One region of the Faecalibacterium sp. BCRC 81149 genome, then DNA from elsewhere that is predicted to be linked to it. Evidence: predicted binding sites of a transcription regulator. Region 1 holds the regulator's gene; the other holds the start of a gene.
The links. Region 1 encodes HrcA, which represses chaperone genes, less so after heat shock. Its sites were predicted from a motif close to TGTTAGCACTCNNNNNNNNNGAGTGCTAACA; they were not measured.
Positions count from the first base shown of each region.

Region 2: htpG (molecular chaperone HtpG) is a predicted target of HrcA. The motif match lies at 4,231-4,261, and genes of this name have one in related genera.

Region 1 covers NZ_QXJA01000004.1:84,129-94,361, forward strand. Annotated here, with positions in the region: gene D3F01_RS06615 (HAD family hydrolase) at 1-393, shown strand, start outside; gene dnaJ (molecular chaperone DnaJ) at 581-1,750, opposite strand; gene dnaK (molecular chaperone DnaK) at 1,867-3,696, opposite strand; gene grpE (nucleotide exchange factor GrpE) at 3,800-4,429, opposite strand; gene hrcA (heat-inducible transcriptional repressor HrcA) at 4,426-5,499, opposite strand; gene D3F01_RS06640 (stage V sporulation T C-terminal domain-containing protein) at 5,684-6,226, opposite strand; gene D3F01_RS06645 (diguanylate cyclase) at 6,316-7,791, opposite strand; gene D3F01_RS06650 (aminoacetone oxidase family FAD-binding enzyme) at 8,015-9,298, shown strand; gene D3F01_RS06655 (sodium:alanine symporter family protein) at 9,353-10,233, opposite strand, start outside.
Region 2 covers NZ_QXJA01000005.1:42,061-52,293, forward strand. Annotated here, with positions in the region: gene D3F01_RS07420 (galactokinase family protein) at 1-861, opposite strand, end outside; gene D3F01_RS07425 (5-bromo-4-chloroindolyl phosphate hydrolysis family protein) at 1,001-2,116, opposite strand; gene htpG (molecular chaperone HtpG) at 2,216-4,144, opposite strand; gene D3F01_RS07435 (hypothetical protein) at 4,432-4,863, shown strand; gene D3F01_RS07440 (HD domain-containing protein) at 4,900-5,406, shown strand; gene D3F01_RS07445 (ABC transporter ATP-binding protein/permease) at 5,528-8,704, opposite strand; gene D3F01_RS07450 (response regulator) at 9,037-9,789, shown strand; gene D3F01_RS07455 (HAMP domain-containing sensor histidine kinase) at 9,810-10,233, shown strand, end outside.

The DNA.
Region 1 (10,233 bases):
TTCACCATCTACCTGCCACAGCACAATGCGCAGCAGGCCTACGACACGGTCTATGCCAGTCAGCGGAGCATCTACTCCGTAGCCGTTGCCGGTGAATGCTGGGTGGACATTATGAATCCCGGTGTCCACAAAGGTGCCGCCCTGCAAACGCTGGGGCAGCTGTGGGGTCTGCCGTCTGAGAGCATGATGGCCTTTGGCGATACCTACAACGATGCCGAGATGCTGCGTACCGCAAAATACGGTTTTCTGATGGAAAACGGCAGTGTTCCGCTGCGCCGGAACGTTCCGTTCCTGGCCCCCTCCCACCGGGAAGCCGGTGTCATGCAGGTCTTACACCGTGTTCTGGCACAGAACGGTTGTGTCTGTCCGGAGGATTTTGTCCCGGCACATTAAATTCAAGCATAAAAAATGGAGCTGTTACACATCTCGTGTAACAACTCCATTTTTGTTTAGCGTGCTCACCCTCTCCGTCTTTGCTTCGCAAATCCACCTCTCCCGAAGGGAGAGGCAAGTACTCTTGGCTCCCCCTTTGGGGGAGCTGGCGAGCGTCAGCGAGACTGAGAGGGCGAGGCCGCCAATCTTATGCAAACATATCCTTCAGCTTCTTGAAGAAGCCCTTGCGCTTTTCGTAGTTCTCCTCTTTCAGGGTACCCTCAAACTTCTTCAGGGCATCCCGCTGGGCCTTGTTCAGCTTCTTGGGGATCTCCACCTCGCACTTGACGTACATATCGCCCCGGCCGCGGCCGTTCAGATACTGGATGCCCTTGCCGCGCAGACGGAAGGTGGTGCCACTCTGGGTGCCTTCGGGCACAGTGTACTCCACCTTGCCGTCAATGGAAGGCACGGTGATGCTGTCGCCCAGAACCGCCTGGCTGTAGGTGATGGGCACCGTGACCCAGACATCATAGCCATCGCGCTGGAACACCTCGCTGGGCCGGACCGTGACCATCACGATCACATCACCGGCAGGGCCGCCGTTGGTACCGGCATCGCCCATGCCGCGCAGTGCAAAGCTCTGATCGTCGTCGATGCCCATGGGGATGGACACCTCCAGCGTTTTCCTGGCGGCAGTTTTTCCGCTGCCGTGGCAGACCTTGCAGGGGTTCTTGACCAGCTTACCCTTACCGCCGCAGCGGGAGCAGGGCTGCTGAGTCTGCATCACGCCAAAGGGCGTGCGCTGCTGCCGGATGACATAGCCGCGGCCGCCGCAGTCCGGGCAGGTCTCGGGGCTGCTGCCGGCGGCGCAGCCGCTGCCATGGCACTCTGTACACTCCTGCTGGCGGGTGATGGTGATGTTCTTCTTGCAGCCATGCACGGCCTCATCAAAGCTCAGGGTGATCCGCACACGGATATCCTGGCCTTTGCGGGGGGCGTTGGGGTTTGCCTGACGGGCAGAGCCGCCAAAGCCGCCGAAGCCGCCGCCAAAGATATCACCGAAGATGTCGCCCAGATCGACTCCATCGCCGCCAAAGCCGCCGAAGCCGCCCGCACCGCCGCCGTTCTGGGCTGCATAACTGGGATCAACACCGGCAAAGCCGTACTGATCGTACAACTGGCGCTTCTTCGGGTCCGAAAGCACCTCGTTGGCTTCATTGACTTCCTTGAACTTTTCCTCGGCATCCTTATCGCCGGGGTTGTAGTCCGGGTGGTACTTCATGGCCAGCTTGCGGTAAGCCTTTTTGATCTCCGCATCGGTGGCCGTTTTGGATACTCCCAGCACTTCGTAGTAATCGCGCTTTTCCTGTGCCATAACCATACCTCTATAAAACCAGCAAAGGCCGCCCCGGCAAAACCGGAGCGGCTTTTGCTTTTATCCGGCACGCCTGCCCGCCGGTTTGGCCGGGCATCTGCCGTTTGTGTCAGACCTTAGACTTCCTTGAAGTCAGCGTCCACAACGCCGTCATCGTTGGGCTTCTGCTGGTTGTTTGCGCCAGCATCGGGGCCGGGCTGTGCGCCTGCAGCCTGCTGGGCAGCAGCGGCAGCCTGATACATCTTCTCAAAGACATGGCTCAGCTCATCCTGCTTTGCCTTGATCTCATCGATGGAACCGGACTGAACAGCGGTCTTGAGGTCGGCCAGCTTTGCCTCAGCTTCGCTCTTCACGTCAGCGGGCATCTTGTCGCCGTTCTCCTTCAGCATCTTCTCAGTCTGGAACACCATCTGATCAGCGCCGTTGCGGATATCGACCTCTTCACGCTTCTTCTTATCATCGGCAGCAAACTGCTCAGCTTCCTTCACAGCCTTGTCGATATCTTCCTTGGACATATTGGTGGAAGCGGTGATGGTGATGTTCTGCTCCTTGCCGGTGCCCAGATCCTTTGCGCTGACCTTCACGATGCCGTTTGCATCGATATCGAAGGTAACTTCGATCTGAGGCACACCACGGGGAGCCGGAGCAATGCCATCCAGGTGGAACACACCCAGGCTCTTGTTGTCGCGGGCAAACTCACGCTCGCCCTGCAGAACGTTGATCTCAACAGAGGGCTGGTTATCAGCGGCAGTGGAGAACACCTGGCTCTTGTGGGTGGGGATGGTGGTGTTGCGGTCGATGATCTTGGTGCACACGCCGCCCAGGGTCTCAATGCCCAGGCTCAGCGGGGTGACATCCAGCAGCAGCAGGCCCTTGACATCGCCCTGCAGAACGCCGCCCTGAATGGCAGCGCCCACAGCCACGCACTCATCGGGGTTGATGCCCTTGAAGGGCTCGCAGTTCAGTTCCTTCTTGACTGCATCGTAGACAGCGGGGATACGGGTGGAACCACCGACCATCAGGACCTTCTTCAGGTCAGAGGGACGCAGGCCTGCATCCTGCAGAGCCTTGCGGACAGGGGTCATGGTACGATCGACCAGATCAGCGGTCAGCTCATTGAACTTTGCGCGGGTCAGGGTCATATCCAGATGCTTGGGGCCGGTAGCGTCAGCAGTGATGAAGGGCAGGTTGATCTGGCTGCTCATTGCGCTGGACAGCTCGATCTTTGCCTTCTCAGCAGCTTCCTTCAAGCGCTGTGCGGCCATCTTATCCTTGCGCAGGTCGATGCCGTTCTCGTTCTGGAACGCATCTGCCATCCAGTCGATGATGCGCTGGTCGAAGTCATCGCCGCCCAGGTGGGTATCACCGTTGGTGGCCAGAACCTCGGTCACACCGTCGCCCATCTCGATGATGGACACATCGAAGGTGCCGCCGCCCAGGTCGTAGACCATGATCTTCTGGTCCTCTTCCTTATCGATGCCGTATGCCAGAGATGCGGCAGTGGGCTCGTTGATGATACGCTTGACGTTCAGGCCGGCAATGGTGCCTGCGTCCTTGGTTGCCTGACGCTGGCTGTCGTTGAAGTATGCAGGAACGGTGATGACTGCATCGGTGACAGTCTCGCCCAGATAAGCCTCGGCATCTGCCTTCAGCTTCTGCAGGATCATAGCGCTGACCTGCTGGGGAGTGTACTCCTTGCCGTTCAGGGTCACCTTGTGGTCGGTGCCCATATAACGCTTGATGGAAGCCACCGTGTTCTCAGGGTTGGTGATGGCCTGGCGCTTTGCCACCTGACCCACCAGACGGTCGCCGGTCTTGGTGAAGCCGACAACAGACGGGGTGGTGCGTGCACCCTCAGAGTTTGCGATAACAACGGGCTCGCCGCCCTCCATAACAGCCACGCAGCTGTTGGTAGTACCAAGGTCGATACCAATGATCTTACTCATAATGAAAGCTCCTCTCAAATTCAGAACGTTTTTTTGTTTATGTGATGCTCAAATGTTACCAAGCGGATGTTATATTTGAAAACCCTTGCGGGGTCTTGCAAAATCACTCTGCCACAACAACGGTGGCATGGCGGACGATCTTATCGCCCAGCTTGTAGCCCTTCTGGTAAACCGTGATCACGGTGCCGCTCTCCTGCCCATCAGGGGCGGGGATCTGCTGCACGGCATTCATAAAGTTGGGGTCAAAGGGCTTGCCCAGCGCCTCGATCTCCTCCACATGGAGGGTGCTCAGCGCCTTGGCGGCTTTGTCCAGCGTCATGGTCACGCCCTTCTTGTAGTTCTCGTCGGTGGTGGGGGCGTTGGCCGCCATCTCCAGCGTATCCAGAATGGGGATGATCTGGTTCACGGCAAAGGACACGCCGTCGTTGAACTTCTGGTCAGCCTCACGGGTGGAGCGCTTGCGGTAGTTCTCATACTCGGCGGCCATCCGCAGCAGCTGATCCTTGGCCTGATTGGCATTCTTCTCAGCCGCGTCCAGCTTTGCCTTCACAGCCTCCAGCTCCCGGGCCTTCTTGTTGAAGAAGCCATCTTTTTTCTTGGGGTCTGCCGCTTCAGCGTTCGTCTCGGGAGCCGCTGCCTGCTCAGGTGCAGTTTCCGGGGCGGCCTGCTCGGCGGTGTTGGGCTCCACGGCAGGTTCTTCTGCCTGCGGGGTCTTTTTTGTTTCTTCGCTCATTCCAGGTCCTCCTTATAGATCACAGTCCGCCGGGGTGCGGCTGCCTGCGGGGTATCTTTTCGTTTGCCGCTCATTCCTTCGCCAAGCTGATCGGCAAAGGTGTGGAGCAGCGGCATCAGCTTCTGGAAGGGCATCCGGGTGGGGCCGATGAGGGCCACGGAGCCCCAGAGGCCTCCGCCCACCAGATACCGGTCACTCACGATGCACAGGCCGGGGATCTGAGGTTCCAGATCCTCGCCCAGCAGGATGCTTTCGCTCTGCTCTGCCGGGGGTGCAATGAGGGCGGCGGCCTGCTCTTCGTCGTTCAGCAGGCTCAGGATGCTGCCCACCTTGCCGTCCAGCTGGGGCCAGTCCAGCAGGTACTGCTCACCACCCAAATACACATGGGGCTGGGTGGAATCCTGCAGGATAGCGGCGGCGGCGCTGATCACCGGCACCAGCTCCGGGCTGATCTGGCTGCACAGCTCTGCAAGGAGCCGGGGCGACAGATCAACAGGAGCCACAAAGGTCAGGTTCCGGTTGAGCAGGGCGGCAAGCGCCGCTGCATTTTCCCGGGAAAGACCGGTGCGGACCCGCGCCACACGGGTGCGGACATAACCGGCAGTGGTCACAGCCAGCACCGCTGCGGCGCTGCGGCCCACCTGCACCACCTCGTAATGGGCGATGCAGAGATCCTCAGCACAGGGAGTGCTGACAGCGGCAGTGCAGCCGCTGATGGCGGCCAGTGCCTTGGCGGCACCCTGTGCCAGCTTTTCCGGCTCATGGTCAAGGCTTGCGAACACCGCGTCCACACGGGCGCGGGTCACACGGTCCAGCGGCTGGTCATCGGTGAGAAGATGATCCAGATAATAACGGTAGCCCTTGGCACTGGGGACACGGCCTGCGCTGGTGTGGGGCTGCTCCAGCAGACCCAGCTTGGTCAGCGCGGCCATCTCGTTGCGCAGCGTGGCACTGGAAACTGCCATATCAAAGTAGTTTGCCAGCACACTGCTGCCCACGGGCTCGCCCTCGAGGCCATACAGCGCAACGATCGCCTGCAAGACACGCTGTTTGCGTGCATCCATCGTCATAGCGCCTGCCTCCTTCGTTCGCTTTTTGTTCTTTAGCACTCCTTCTTCCTGAGTGCTAAGACCATTATATCCAATTTTGCGGCGCTGTCAATAGCTTCTCAGAAAAGTTTTGAAAGATTCATAATTCTGTCATAAAGGCCGTACAAAAAAGAGCCGCCCTGCGGCGGCTCTCCTATATAATAGATCATTCCTCCATCTGCTTTGCCAGAAATGCCGCCGCCACGTTCACCGCCTTGAGCTGAGCGGCATCGGGCCGGGCAGTGCGGTCCTCCGTAAGCAGGCCCACACTGCCGGTAACATCCCCCGCCGCAATGATGGGCACAGCGCACAGCAGCGCCCGGGGTGAGCCCTCACAGGGCAGCAGTGCCTTTTCAGGGCTGCCATCGCTCTGGTAGGGCTTGCGGCTGTCCATCAGCTTTTCCAGCGGCTGGCTCACGCTGCGGTCTGCCAGATCCCGCCTGCCCGCACCGGATGCCGCCAGAATGCGGTCCCGGTCTGAGACAAAGGCCGTCAGGGCAAAGCACTTGCTCAGCACATCCACATACTGGGCCGTCACCCCGCTCAGCTCCCCCATGGGCGAATACTTTTTGAAGATGACCTCGCCGTCCCCTGTTGTGAAGATCTCCAGCGGGTCTCCCCTGCGGATGCGCTGGGTGCGGCGGATCTCCTTGGGGATGACCACCCGCCCCAGCTCGTCGATGCGGCGCACGATGCCGGTTGCTTTCATAAGGTTCCCTTCCTTTCCATGTTCCGGTTTTGCTTCCAGATTTCTGCGAAGTATGGTTATTCTGTGGAAACAGGAAGGGAATTATTCATTCAGCTCCTGCCGGAGCGCTGCTTATCCTCATACATCCGGTGGTCAGCCAGGATGCGGATGGCACGCACATCGTCACTGTCACTTGGGTAGACCGCACAGCCGCAGCTGGTGCCAACCTGCACCTCTGCATCCTTCAGGCGGTAAGGCTCCCGGATGGCTGCCTTGATCTTTTCCACCCGGCTCTTGCAGAACCCCTCCGTTGCGGCTCCGTTGACGATGAGGGCGAACTCATCCCCGCCGATGCGGAACACCGCATCGCTCTCCCGCACGCAGCCCCGCAGGCGGCTGGCCACCTCCTTGAGCAGCTGGTCGCCCACATCGTGGCCGTAACGGTCGTTCACAGGCTTGAAACGGTCAAGGTCGAGGTAGAACAGGACAAACGGTGTCTTGTACAGCTCGTTTTCTTTCAACAATGCGTCAAAATAGCGTTCATTATACAGTCCGGTCAGGCCGTCGGTGTTGGCCAGGTCCTCCATCTGCTGGCGGGCCTCCTCTTCCTGCTGAAGTGCGCGCTCCTTTTCCTCCACGCGCAGGCGGGCATCGGTGCGGACACCGTGCACCAGCACGATGCCTGCGCAGAGGAACAGGCCCGCCAGCAGCAGGATGGTGGCATTCTGGATCTTCCGCATTCCGCTGTCCACCACGTCACGGCCGACGATGCCCACAATGGACAGATCCTGAAAGCCCACCGGCCGGTAGACCAGATAGTAGCTCTTGCCCTCGAGACAGTAGGAAAGGCTGCCGCTGCGGACCTCTGCCACGTCCTGCCGGGCCCGGGTCAGTGCGCCCCCATCCACCTGCGTGTGTTTCTGCAGGTAATCGAACAGGTTGTCCATCCAGTCATCGATCTCGCTCTTGGGCTCCTCCGAGAGCATCACATCGCCATCGGGATGGATGATGTAGCAGTCGCTCTGCCCGCCGTAGGCATTGCCGCCGATCAATTCCTCAATGGTCTTATTCCGATAGCTCACTGCAAGGCTGGTGTAAGTAGTTCCGTCGATCTCCACCGGCGCAATGGGTGCAGCGTATACCACCCGGCGCTCCCCGCTCCGCATGATGTAGCTGGACACCGTAGGCTTGCCGGTGCGGTACATCTCTTCAAAGGCCGTCCAGAGGTGATCCACTTTTTCATGCTTGCCCCGGACACTCCAATATTCGCAGTTTTCATTGAACAGATACACGCTGCTGTACCGCCAGATCTCCCGCTCGGCTTCATAGCTGCGCAGGCATTTCTCCGTCTGGCCTTCATCATTGGCGGCCTGCAGGTCCTTGCCCCACTCGTTCAGCATGTTCCAGTTGCTCTGAGAGAAGATGGAAAAAGACTTATCCACCTGCTCATAGGTCTCCAGCAGGTTGCGGGTGCCTTCGTCATAGAACTGCTGCCGGATGTACAGGATGTACCAGCACAGACCTGTCGCCACGACCATCGCCAGCAGCACCGCAGCTGCCGTCCATCTTTCTTTTTTCTTCCACATATTCAGCTTCTCCTCAGCAGAGTCCCAACTCTCTGCCCTTTTGCGGCCGCATTTCCGCAGCCTGCGAAACCACGCAATTCCGTCGAATCTACACTACCAAATTCTGTTTTTTCTGTCAAGACTATCGCCAAAAATTATTGGGCGTAAATTTAAAGCATTCCGCTGTCCTTTTGCCGCTGTGTATGTTATAATAAAATGTATGGATTTCCGAGGGGGTGCTCTTATGCAGCAGATCGTGATATTGGGCGGCGGTGCAGCGGGCCTTGCCGCCGCATTGGCCGCTGCCCAGTCTGCCCCGGCAGGGGCAGTGCGGGTGACGGTGCTGGACCGCAACCCCAGGTGCGGCAAAAAGCTGTTGGCCACCGGCAACGGCCGCTGCAATCTGGACAACACCGGCATTGCACCGGAGCAGTATTTCACTGCCGACCCCGCCGCCCTGCGGCCCCTGCTGGCCGCGGTGGATGCCGCCGCGCCGCTGGAATGGTTCGCGGCGCTGGGCCTGTACACCCGCACCGATGAAACCGGACGGGTGTATCCCTACTCCAACCAGGCCGCAGACGTGCTGGCCCTGCTGGAAGGCCACCTTGCCCGGCTGGGCGTGGAGGTGCGCACCGGCTGCACCGTGCAGACCCTGAGCCAGAACCGCAGCGGTTATACCATCCTGTGCGAGGATGCCGAGGGCCATGACCAGACCCTGCGGGCCGATGCCGTCATCTGCGCCATGGGCGGCAATGCCGGGCCGCAGTTCGGCACCGACGGCTTCGGCACCCGATTCGCCGCCCAGTGCGGCGGAAAGCTGGAGCCGCTGTACCCCTGCCTGACCGCCCTGCAGACAGCCAGGCCCAACCGATCTCTGGCCGGCATCCGGGCCAAAGCCTCTGCCACCCTGCTGGACCTCGACCGCCACTGCACCGTGGCTGTGGAAAACGGCGAGGTGCAGTTCACGGACTACGGGCTTTCGGGCATCTGCATCATGCAGCTGTCCGGTTATCTGGCCCCGGGGCGGGGGCCAAAGCGCCCGGCTGTGGAGCTGGACCTCTTCCCCACGCTGGACGAGGCTGCCCTGACCGCCCTGTTTGCAGCCCGGGTGCCCCTGCTGCCGGGCAAGGCACCTGCGGATTTCTGGACAGGCCTGCTCAACCCCAAGCTGGGCCGCGCCCTGTGGGCAGCGGCAAAGCTGCCTGAAAAACCGGTGGACACCCTGCCGGATGCAGCCTGGCAGGTGCTGGCCAACGCGGCCAAGCACTGGCTGTTCGAGGGCCTGACCCCCTGCGGCTGGAAGCAGGCCCAGACCACCGGCGGCGGCCTGAGCCTGACCGAAGTGACCCCCAGCTTCCAGTTCAAGGGCTGCCCCGGCCTTTACTTTGTGGGTGAAACGCTGGACTGCGCCGGCAGCTGCGGCGGCTTCAACCTGCACTGGGCCTTTGGCAGCGGCATCGCCGCCGGGCGTGACGCGGTGCGGAGCCTGAAGCGGCCTGCCCCGAAGCCAAATCAGAAGAAGCGATAAAGAATGACCCTCTCCATCCCGCATCTGACAGACAGACTGCATGGACGGAGAGGGTCATTTTCGTTTCAGATACGCTTGTGTCTCCCGGACCACCACTCCCGAAAGCCCCACCACGCCCACAAGATTGGGCAGCATCATCAGGCCGTTGAAGGTATCGGAGAGCGCCCAGGCCAGATCCAGCTTCATCACTGCACCCACCAGCACCATGGCTGCAAACACTAGTTTATATCCTGCGGCGGCACGCTCCCCCAGCAGATACACCACTGCCCGGGTGCCGTAATGGCTCCACCCCAGCGTAGTGGAATAGGCAAACAGCAGGACCGACACCGCGATGAACTGCGGCCCGAACGCCCCAAACACCGTGGAAAAGGCCTGCCCCACCAGTGCGGAGCCTTCCACACCGGTCAGGGCCGCACCGGTGTCCAGATCCACAAGGCCGCTGGTGAGCACCACAAGGGCCGTGAGGGTGCAGACCACCATGGTATCTGCAAACACCTCGAACATCCCCCACATTCCCTGCTGGACGGGCTCCTCCACGTTGGCCGCGCAGTGCACCAGCACCGACGCGCCCAGTCCTGCTTCGTTGGAAAAGGCTCCCCGCTTGAATCCCCAGCTGATGGCCCGGGCCATGCCGTAACCCAGCACCCCGCCCCCGGCGGCCTGCAAGCCAAACGCCCCCCGGAAGATGGCCGCGAATGCCGCCGGGACAGCCGCCCAATGGACACAGACCACGGTCAGCGCCCCGAACAGGTAGAACAGGGCCATGAGCGGGACGATGGCCTCCGTAACTGCGGCCACCCGCTTCAGCCCGCCCAGTATGACCCGCCCGGTGAGCAGGGCCAGCACGATGCCCGTTGCCACCGGCGGCACCCGGAACACCGCCTGCAGATTGCCCGCGATGGAGTTGATTTGGCTCATGTTCCCCATGCCGAAGC
Region 2 (10,233 bases), on a different contig from region 1:
CTCAAAGGGCACATCCCGCAGGACTTCGCCGCCGCAGACAGCGGCCACGGCGCGGCACTCGTTGGGAATGGCGGCGTACTCATCGGTCAGGTCGGCGTGGTCTGCACCGGAATCCAGGATGCAGAGGGCAAGGCCTGCCTGAGAAAAATCCACCTGCACTGGCTCCACATCGGGGTGGGCAGGATCGGCAAAGTCGATGGTGATAATGTTGCCCACGCTGGAGGCCATCTGATCCATCAGGCCGCAGGGCTTGCCAAAGTAGACGTTCTCTGCCCACTGGCCGATCTGCGCAATGGCGATGGGGGAGACCTTTTCGGCCATGAAGCGGTCGTTCAGGATGACACCGATCAGCACCTCAAAGGCGGCAGAGGACGAAACGCCGCTGCCCTTGGGCACATTGGAGGAGATGTACACGTCCAGGCCGGAGAGGGCAGCGCCACGCTCCTTGAAGGCCTCGCACTCGCCCCGCAGCAGGGCCATGGTGGTGTTTTCTTCCTCCTTGCGGGCAGCAAGGTCGCCAAGGTCGATGACACAGAGGTCATAGCCCTCGCTCTGCACACGCAGCTGGTTCAAGCCGTTGGGGGCAGCGGCAGCGATCATGTCAATGTTCACGCTGCCGGCCAGCACCCGGCCATGCTGGTGGTCGGTGTGGTTGCCGCCGATCTCGGTGCGGCCCGGGGCACTGTACAGTCCGGCCTCGGTGTGTGCACCAAAGGTAGCTTCCAGCCCGTCCAGCACTGCCGCATAGCGTGCGGCGTGGGCAGCGGTCTGCTCCGGCGAACAGCAGTAGAGGGAGGCCAGCCGGGCGGTATGGGTGCCGCCCGCCAGCTCCTGCTTCCAGACAGAAATAGGCTTCATCATGGCGCGTTCCTCCTTGTATAGGTGAATGATTCTTCAAAGGGCCAGGGCCCGTTCTTCTGATTCTATAATATCGGTTCTGTCGAGAAAAGACCATGTATTATTGTTGCATCTGGATGAAAGGTCAACGCAGTTCCGGCGGTCAGCTCCGGGGCGCGAAATCGCCGCCGGTGAGCCCGTCGAGGTTCAGCATCCCTTCCAGCGCGGCAATGTCGGTGGAAACATCCAGCGCATCGGAGGCAAACAGCTTGTCCAGCTGGTTTTCAAAGGCGGTGATGAGCAGATCCATGCTCCGCTCAATGCTCTGCTTTGCCTCAGTGATGTTGGTGCCCTGCACATCCTGTGCCGAAAGCTGGGCGTAGGTGTTCAGCAGCTTCAGCGCGGTGGGCAGGTAGTAATCCATAAATTTCTGCAGCTGGGCTTTTTTGTCCGGGTCCTTTTTTGCCAGTGCGAAGATGCGGGCGCTGACATCCTCCAGCCGGGAGATCTTGGCCGTCATCACCGGGTCGGGGATGGCATCGTTGGCCTGCCGGAGCTGGCGCTGCAGGGCGGCATACTGATCCTCGGGAGCCGGTGCGGGTGCGGGCTCGGCGGGTCTGGGCGGCTGGGGCGCAGCGCCCCGCACCACCAGCGTGCCGGTGCGGTTGTCGATATAGGCATCGGCCCCGAAATAGCCGTGGTCGATGGCGCGCTCCACGGCGGCGCGGCCCCTGTCGGCATCAATGCCCGCAGCTGCAAAGAGTTCGTCCAGCGGGATATTATCCCGGGTCCCAACGATCTTGTCCAGCTGGCGCTCCAGCTTGCGGGCCTGCTTCATCCGCAGGCCCATGGCCAGCGCAGCGCCGCCGCCAATGGTCTGGGCCAGCGCGGTCAGAAACTCGCCCCAGTCGAACCAGTAGCCCCACATGTCAATGATATCGGCAAGGCCTGCAAGGCCCACCACCAGAAAGATGCCGCCGAACACCGTGCAGAGGCTGGTCAGGGTCTTGTGCCACTTTTTGGCGTTCTGCTGCTCGGCAGTGGGCACATCGTGGCCATAGACTGGTTCAGTGTCCCGGGCCGGCTGACCGGCACCGGTGTCCTGGGGGCGGAAATCGCTGGAATATTCCGCGTTCTCCTGCTCCTTTTTCTCGGCATCCCGGTCGATGGCACGCAGGATGAAGAACAGGATGCCCAGCCAGGGTGACATGGCGAATACTACCAGCAGGGCAATGGTGGGAATGTGGGCAAGAAAATGTTTGCTGCGTCTGGGCTCCATGGGGCAGAATCCTCCTAAAATAAAAAAGCCGTGTTCCACTTTATTATAGCGGAGCACGGCCCTTTTGTTAAGGGGGTAATTTATTTGTGGGAAAGGGAATTACTTCATCAGGCTGCAAACGGCCTCGGCGTAAGCGGCGGGATCATCCACGGGCAGGCCCTCGATCAGCTGTGCCTGTGCATAGAGCAGGCTGCTGTATTTCTTGACCTTGTCGGTATCACCGGCCTCCTGTGCGGCCTTCAGCACGGCGAACACGGGATGGTTGATGTTCAGCTCCAGCACCTTGTCGCTCTTCACGCCCTCGCTGCCGGGCTGCTTGGAGAGCACCTTCTCCATCTCGATGGACAGGGGGCCGTCGGCACTCAGGCAGACAGGGTGATCCTTCAGGCGGGTGGAGACCTTGACCTCCTTGACCTTGCCGTCCAGTGCGTCCTTCATGGCATCGAACAGGGACTTGTTCTCGGCGGTGGCATCCTCAGCGGCCTTTTTCTCGTCCTCGGTCTCAAGGCCCAGATCGCCGCTGTTGACGTTCTTGAACTCCACGGTGCCGTCCTTGCCCTCGGCATCCTTGCGGGGGTAGCTGCGCATGATCTGCAGGCAGAACTCATCCACGTCCTCGGTCAGCAGCAGGACATCATAGCCCTTGTCCAGAACCAGCTCGGCGGCGGGGAGCTTTGCCAGACGATCGGTGGAATCACCGGCGGCAAAGTAGATGAACTTCTGCTCGGCAGGCATCTTGTCCACATACTCCTGCAGGGTGACCATCTTCTGCTCCTTGGCAGACCAGAACAGCAGCAGGTCGCGCAGCAGCTCAGCGTGCATCCCGTAATCAGAGTAAGCGCCGAACTTGATCTGGCGGCCGAATTCCTTCCAGAATGCCTCGTACTTTTCGCGGTCGTTGACCAGCATGGAGTGCAGCTCGTTCTTGATCTTCTTTTCCAGTGCGTTGTGGATCAGCTTGAGCTGGTTGTCCTTCTGCAGCATCTCACGGCTGATGTTCAGGCTCAGATCCTGGCTGTCCACAATGCCCTTGACGAAGCTGAAGTAATCGGGCAGCAGGTCTGCGCACTTTTCCATAATGAGCACGCCGGATGCGTACAGAGCCAGACCCTTCTCATACTCCTTGGTGTAGAAATCATAGGGGCGATGGCTGGGCACGAACAGCAGGGCGTTGTAGTTGGCGGTGCCCTCGGTGCGGCTCACGATGACACGGGCAGGGTCAGAGTAATCGTTGAACTTATCCTTGTAGAAGCTGGCGTATTCCTCATCGGTGACCTCGCTCTTCTGCTTCTTCCAGATGGGTACCATGCTGTTCAGGGTCTCAAGCTCGGTGTAGGTCTCCCACTCCGGCTTATAGTCCTCGGGCTTGGGATCGGGTTCGGGCTTCTGACGGCTCTTTTCCCGCTCCATCTGGATGGGATAGCGCACATAGTCGCTGTACTTTTTGACGATGGCCACGATGCCGTATTCATCGAGGAAGTTCTCGTAATTGTCGGTATCGGTGCTGTCCTTGATGTGCAGGATGATGTCAGTACCGGCGGTTTCCTTCTCAGCGGGGGTCAGCTCGTAGCCGTCAGCACCGCTGGACTCCCACTGCCAGGCCTCGTCCGCACCGTATGCCTTGGAGATGACGGTGACCTTGTCGGCGACCATGAAGGCGGAGTAGAAGCCCACGCCGAACTGACCGATGATGTCGATGTTCTCGTCCTTGTTGTCCTTCTTGAAGTCCAGAGAACCGGAGTGGGCGATGGTGCCCAGGTTCTGCTCCAGCTCTTCTTTGGTCATGCCGATGCCGTTATCGGAGACAGTCAGCAGGCGATTGTCCTTATCGCGGGTGAGCAGGATGCGGAAATCGCCCTTGTTCATGCCCACGGAAGGATCGGTCAGGCTCTTATAATAAAGTTTGTCGATGGCATCCGAAGCGTTGGAGATTAGCTCACGCAGGAAGATCTCCTTGTTGGTGTAGATGGAGTTGATCATCATGTCCATCAGTTTTTTGCTTTCAGCCTGAAATTCTTTCTTCGCCATAATACAAAACCTCTTTTGTACAGTATTCAGATCCGGCCCCTCGCAAAAGGAGCGGCAATGCAGAAGAAGCAGCCGATACTGCATCTTCTTAGCACTCATATCTTTCGAGTGCTAATATACACCGATGCGGGTCAAAAATCAAGGGGTTTCATAAAAAGTTCAGAAATGAACTGGAACAAAATGCCTTTTGTGCGTTGCTACAAAAAATTCATAAAGAAATAGTTGACCTTTCACAATTTTTAGCGTATACTGGTCAGCGGAAACAAACGAGGAAAGAGGAATATGTTATGGCAATGAAGCCGGAGATCTCCGTGAAGAACCTGCTGATGCAGGCATTCCTGACGGGCTGGGAACGCTCGGACAAGAGCATTTCGCAGGATGAATACTTACAGAGCGCCATTCAGGTCATCGAAGTGCTGCAGGTGGAACCTGAAAATGTCTACGCCGAGGAGGGCCTGGGCCTGACCGATGGCGATGAGGTGGATCATCTGGACGACCTGCTGCGGGCGGACGGCCAGTGGCTGTATTACGGCGTGGAGGAGGAGAACTTCTTCCTCATCCAGTGGTACCCGGACAAGGCTTCTGCCGAGGCCAAGCTGGCCGAGCTGGAAGCACTGGGCGACGGCAGGCAGTATCTGGTGGACCTGAGCCTGACCCGCGAAAATCCTTCGGCCGCTGAGAACTTCGGCAGCTCCAACCCGGTTCAGCTGCGGAGCTGAGCTGAGCGTTTCTGACAAAAAGAAAGGGAATTTTCCATGCAGCTTTCACAAACGGAACGGGAGCGCCTGTCCGCTATTCTGGAACAGTACGACCATCACCCCAAGGTGCAGGAAATGCGTGAGTTTATCCAGCACGGTGATGTGACCACCTACCAGCACTGCAAGAATGTGGTCGTGGTCAGCTGCTGGATCAACCACCGCTTCCATTTGGGAGCCGATGAGACCACGCTGGCCGTGGGGGCCTTCCTCCACGATTTCTATCTCTATGACTGGCACAAGCAGGGCTCTTTCCACGGCCTGCGGCATCTGTTTGAGATGCACGGCTTTTCCCACCCGGGGTCTGCCTGTGTGAACGCACAGCGGGTGTTCGGCATTACCAAAAAGGAGCAGAACGTCATTGCAAGCCACATGTGGCCCCTGACCTTCCGCCATATCCCGACCTGCCGCGAGGCGGTCATCGTCTGTCTGGCGGACAAATACTGCGCCATTGTGGAGAGCATGTTCCGCCGCACAAGGGTGGGCGCTGACGAAGAAGAGTGGTAAAGAAGCCGCCGCACTGTTCACATGAAAGAAAGCAAAAGACCAGAGTTGTAACGCCTTTTGGCGAAACAACTCTGGTCTTTTTTGCTGGGGCTTGTGCAACAGCCTCTTTGAAAAAGTGATCTTATTCTGCTCTCAGAGCCTTGACAGGGTCAGAGCGGGAAGCGGTTTTGGCAGGGATGAAGCCGCCCAGAATGGTCAGCACAGTTGCCAGCGCAACCAGCACCACAGCGGCCTTCCAGGGCAGAACGGCCACTACGCTGGTGCCGACGGCGATCTTCTGGATGAGCATGTTGCCCGGAATGAGCAGCAGTCTGCTGAGGCCGATGCCCATGAGGCCCGAGCACAGGCCGATGATGAAGGTCTCGGCGTTGAACACCTCGGAGATGTTCCGCTTGGAAGCACCGATGGCACGCAGGATGCCGATCTCCTTGCGGCGCTCCAGCACGCTGATATAGGTGATGATGCCGATCATAATGGAGGAGACCACCAGCGAGATGGAGACAAAGGCCACCAGCATGTTGGAGATCATGTTGATGATCCTGGTCACGGAGGTCATCAGGGTGCCCACCACATCAGTGTACTGGATCACCTTGTCTTCCGCGCCCTGCTCACGCATGGCGGCATTGTAGCTGTCCAGCACATTGAGGACCTTAGCCTTTTGCTCGAAGTCCAGCGGATAGATGTTGATCTGGCTGGGATCGTCCTCGCTGGCATAACCAAAGGCCTGCAGGTTGCTTTCATAGGTGGCGCTGGTGGACATCATTTTCGACTTCATCAGCTCCGCCAGATCGTCCTCGGTCATGTTGAACCGGATGGCATTCCGGAACGCATCTGCGTCGATCTTCAGCGCGCTTTCCATCTGGCTGCCCAGAGAGGAGAAGCGCTCGGTCATCTGGCTCTGCAGGTTCGTGCTGATCTGGCCCATGGCCTGCTCCATGGCAGCGCCCAGCTGGGCCTGCAATTCGGCGGCGATCTGTTCCGAGAAGTTTGCCATCACGCTGCCCATGACCTGCTGCATGGCGGCAGTAAACTGCTCCTGCAGGGCAGCGGTATCGATGAGGCTGCCCATGGAATCCTTCATCAGCTGCTGGAACTGGTCGCTGGCGAGATACTGGTCAAAACCGATCTTGTCCAGCCCCAGAATGCCGTTGCCGATGATGTAATCCTTGTAGCCGGTCATCACCTTCTGGGCCAGCTGCTGCATTTTGTCGGCGGGGATGGAAATGTCCATGTTGGCGAACACGTCCGTCAGGGCGCTCATGTCGATGTCGGGCGTTTCGGTCAGATCAAATTGGAAGCTGTCCGGGTCAATGAGGGAGGAAAAATCTACGGAACCATCACTCAGGTCGAACGCGCCGCTCAGGTCAAGATCCAGCTTGCCGGGGTCGAACTGGAAGGCGCTCTCGAGCTGGTCGGTGTCAATGGAGAAGAGGGAAGCCATGTCCACGGCAGCGGTCTGCCCGGTGCCGAAGGGCTCACCGTTCAGCACATTGGTCTGCGGGTCGGCGAGCTGGTCCTGCACCAGCCTGCTCTGGGCGGCGGTGTCCATGACGTGCCGGGTCAGGGAGGCGGGATAGGCGATGCCGGAAGAAAGCATGGCGGCGGAGGCGTTTTCCCTGGGCTGCACCACGCCCACGATGGTCATGGTCTCGCTGTTGGCCACAAGCTCCTGCAGGAAGGCCTTGTCGTCCGATTTGTCCACCCAGGTGCTGTGGGCATCGTCGTACTGGTAGCGGTCGGCCGCGTTGACCAGCTTGAAGGTGCGGCCCAGAAAATCGCTGTACCGGTAGGTCTTGAAATCTTCGGGCACATCCACATTCTGGTTCTGGGCGAACTGCTGGATCATCTTGTCCAGCTCGGCGTTGTCCCGCAGGCCCAGCGCGTAGAGGGCATAATCGGTGATGGAACCATCCGCACCCAGCACGGCAACGCATTCGTTGTAGCTTTCGGGCCAGCGGCCTGCCTTGACCTCGTACTGGGAATGATACAGTGCATCGCTGGCGGGCAGCTGGTAGAACACGCTGGTGTTCATCATGCTGGCCATCATGTTGTTGGTCGAGCTGGTGGAGCTGATGCCCAGAGCGGAAAGGGAGGAATCCGGGTTCACCTGCCGGATGCTGCCGTCCGGGTCCTGGCGGTAGATCTGGGGCTGGACATTATAGGAATACTCCACCGAGGAAACGCTCTCCCCGATGCTGCAGGCATCGCTCTCGAGGTAGGCTTTCAGGCTCTTCAGGTCGTTGGAGGTGATGCCGGAAACCATCTGGGTCACGAGCTGGCGCACCGGCACCATCCCTTTGCCGAGGTCGGGGGCGGCGGGCTGGCCGGGCAGGTCGGCGGACAGCAGGCTGGTCAGATCCATGCCGCTGCGCAGGATCTGCACCGGGTACTCGGAAAGGGTGTCCCGCTCCATATCGGCGATATACTGGTTGACACCGGTGGACAGGGAAATGATCAGCGCAATGCCGATGATGCCGATAGAGCCTGCAAAGGCCGTGAGCAGGGTGCGGGTCTTTTTGGTCCAGAGGTTGTTGAAGCTCAGGGTCAGCGAGGTCCACCACGACATGGAGGAGTGGCCCATGTTCTTGTGAACGGCAGGGGCAAGCTGAGCGGTGTCAGGTTTGTAGGGGGCGGTGTCGGAGCGGATGACACCATCCTTCAGGTTCACGATGCGGGTGGCGTACTGTTGGGCCAGCTCCGGGTTGTGGGTGACCATGACCACCAGCCGGTCCTTTGCCACCTCCTTGAGCAGCTCCATGACCTGGATGCTGGTCTCGCTGTCCAACGCGCCGGTGGGCTCGTCCGCCAGCAGGATATCCGGGTTGTTGACCAGCGCACGGGCAATGGCAACGCGCTGCATCTGGCCGCCGGACATCTCGCTGGGGTGCTTGTGCAGCTGATTGCCCAGCCCGACCTTCTGCAGCGCCTCGGTGGCGCGGCGCTTGCGCTCTGCGCCCGAGATGCCGGAAATGGTCAGGGCCAGCTCCACGTTGGCCAGAACGGTCTGATGGGGGATCAGGTTGTAGCTCTGGAACACAAAGCCGATGGTGTGGTTGCGGTAGGAGTCCCAATCGCGGTCGGTGTACTTTTTGGTGGAGATCCCGTTGATGACAAGGTCACCGCTGTCGTACCGGTCCAGCCCGCCGATGATGTTCAGCAGGGTGGTCTTACCGGAGCCGGAGGGGCCCAGGATGGCGACAAATTCGCTGTCGCGCAGATTCAGGCTGACATCATTCAGTGCGGTCTGTACAAGGTCACCGGTCTTGTATTCCTTGCGGATCTTTTTCAGTTGTAGCATAGGCAGGCCTTTCTTATGCGTGCCCGGCGGCGTGTGGGAAATGCCGGGCAAAAAACAAAATAACGTAGATATAGTATCAGATGAATGTGAACAAACCATTGCTTTTCGGGAAAGATGGTGTTATGCTGAAGAAGGTGAAAGAAACAAAAATCGACACTTTATGACGTAAATTACCAGAAATCAAGACGCAAAAAGCCGCCATTCCTGCACGGTTCGACGCATAGTGACGTTTTTTCGGGGATTGAATCTTTCCGCAGGGCCTTATAAAATAGTATCGTACAGTACGCACGGAAGAAAAGTGCGGCAATTTTAAGGCAAAGGGGAAGGTTGGATTGACGGAACGACTCGTTTCAAAGCTGCATGTCGCGCTTTTGAGCTACGACGAGCGGGAGATCCGCGTCCGGAAAAATTATCTGGAGGAGCAGAATCCTGCGATCTGCTGTGTCTGCTTCCACAGCGGCGAGGAGCTGCTGCGGGAGCTGCGCCAGCAGCGCAGTGTGGATATCGTGGTGCTTTCGAGCCAGCTGGAGGATATGGACGGGTATGAGTTCCTCAAGCGGCTCAACAGCCTGCATAACCGCCCGCTGCTGCTGTTGCAGGGGGATGACTGGTACAGCGATGCCACGGCATCGTTCCTGCGGCCGGACGGCAGGCAGTACCTGCCGGAGCGCAGCAGCCTGCTGGATCTGCTGCTGGATCTGCGCAGCTCTACGGACATCGGCATCTTCTGGGTGCTGCCGTTCTGCAAGCAGCTTTATGCGGAGTGGGGCATCCAGCAGCCGGATGTGAACTGTGAATATCTGACCACCGCGCTGCAGGTCGTATGCGGCACGGAGCGGAAGCTGGCCGTGCGCAAGGAGATCCTGCAGACTGTGGCCGAGGAACACCACACCACAGTTGCCGCCGTGGACTGCGGGATACGCCGCCTGATCGACGGGGTGGAAAAATACAACACCGAAGCCTGGCAGAAATTCAAGCAGGATTACGGCCTGATGGGGCATAGCGTTACCCTGGGCAAGCTGATCTATGCGGGCCGCCAAAAATTGATCGACAGCGGAACGCAGGGACGGAAGGCCGGACGATGAGAAAAAAGAGAGAGAACGGAATGGCAAAAGAGAGCGGGATGGGGGATTTCCCCCGCAAACAATTTGAGAGCGTGCTGCTGCACTCCCTGCGCATCATGGACCAGAACCGGGAATACCTGCAGATGCATCTGGCCCGGACCGGAGACGAAAGGACCCGGCAGGCGCTGGAGGATATGGGGCAGGAGAGCATCCGCCTGGAGCGCACCCTGCGGGAGATGATGGGCCTGCTGGAAGTGGAGATGAACGACAAGCCGTCCATGAAGCCGGTAGACCTGTGCTGGATCCTGATGGAGGCCGCCCAGATAGCCCCGGAGATCGAGAAGCAGCTGGGCATCCGGCTGACCGTGGATCACAGCCCGTTCCGGCGCTGCTATGTCAAGGCGGATGCCCAGGAGGCCGAGCAGCTGCTGTTTCATCTGCTTTCCAATGCCCTGCGGGCCGTAA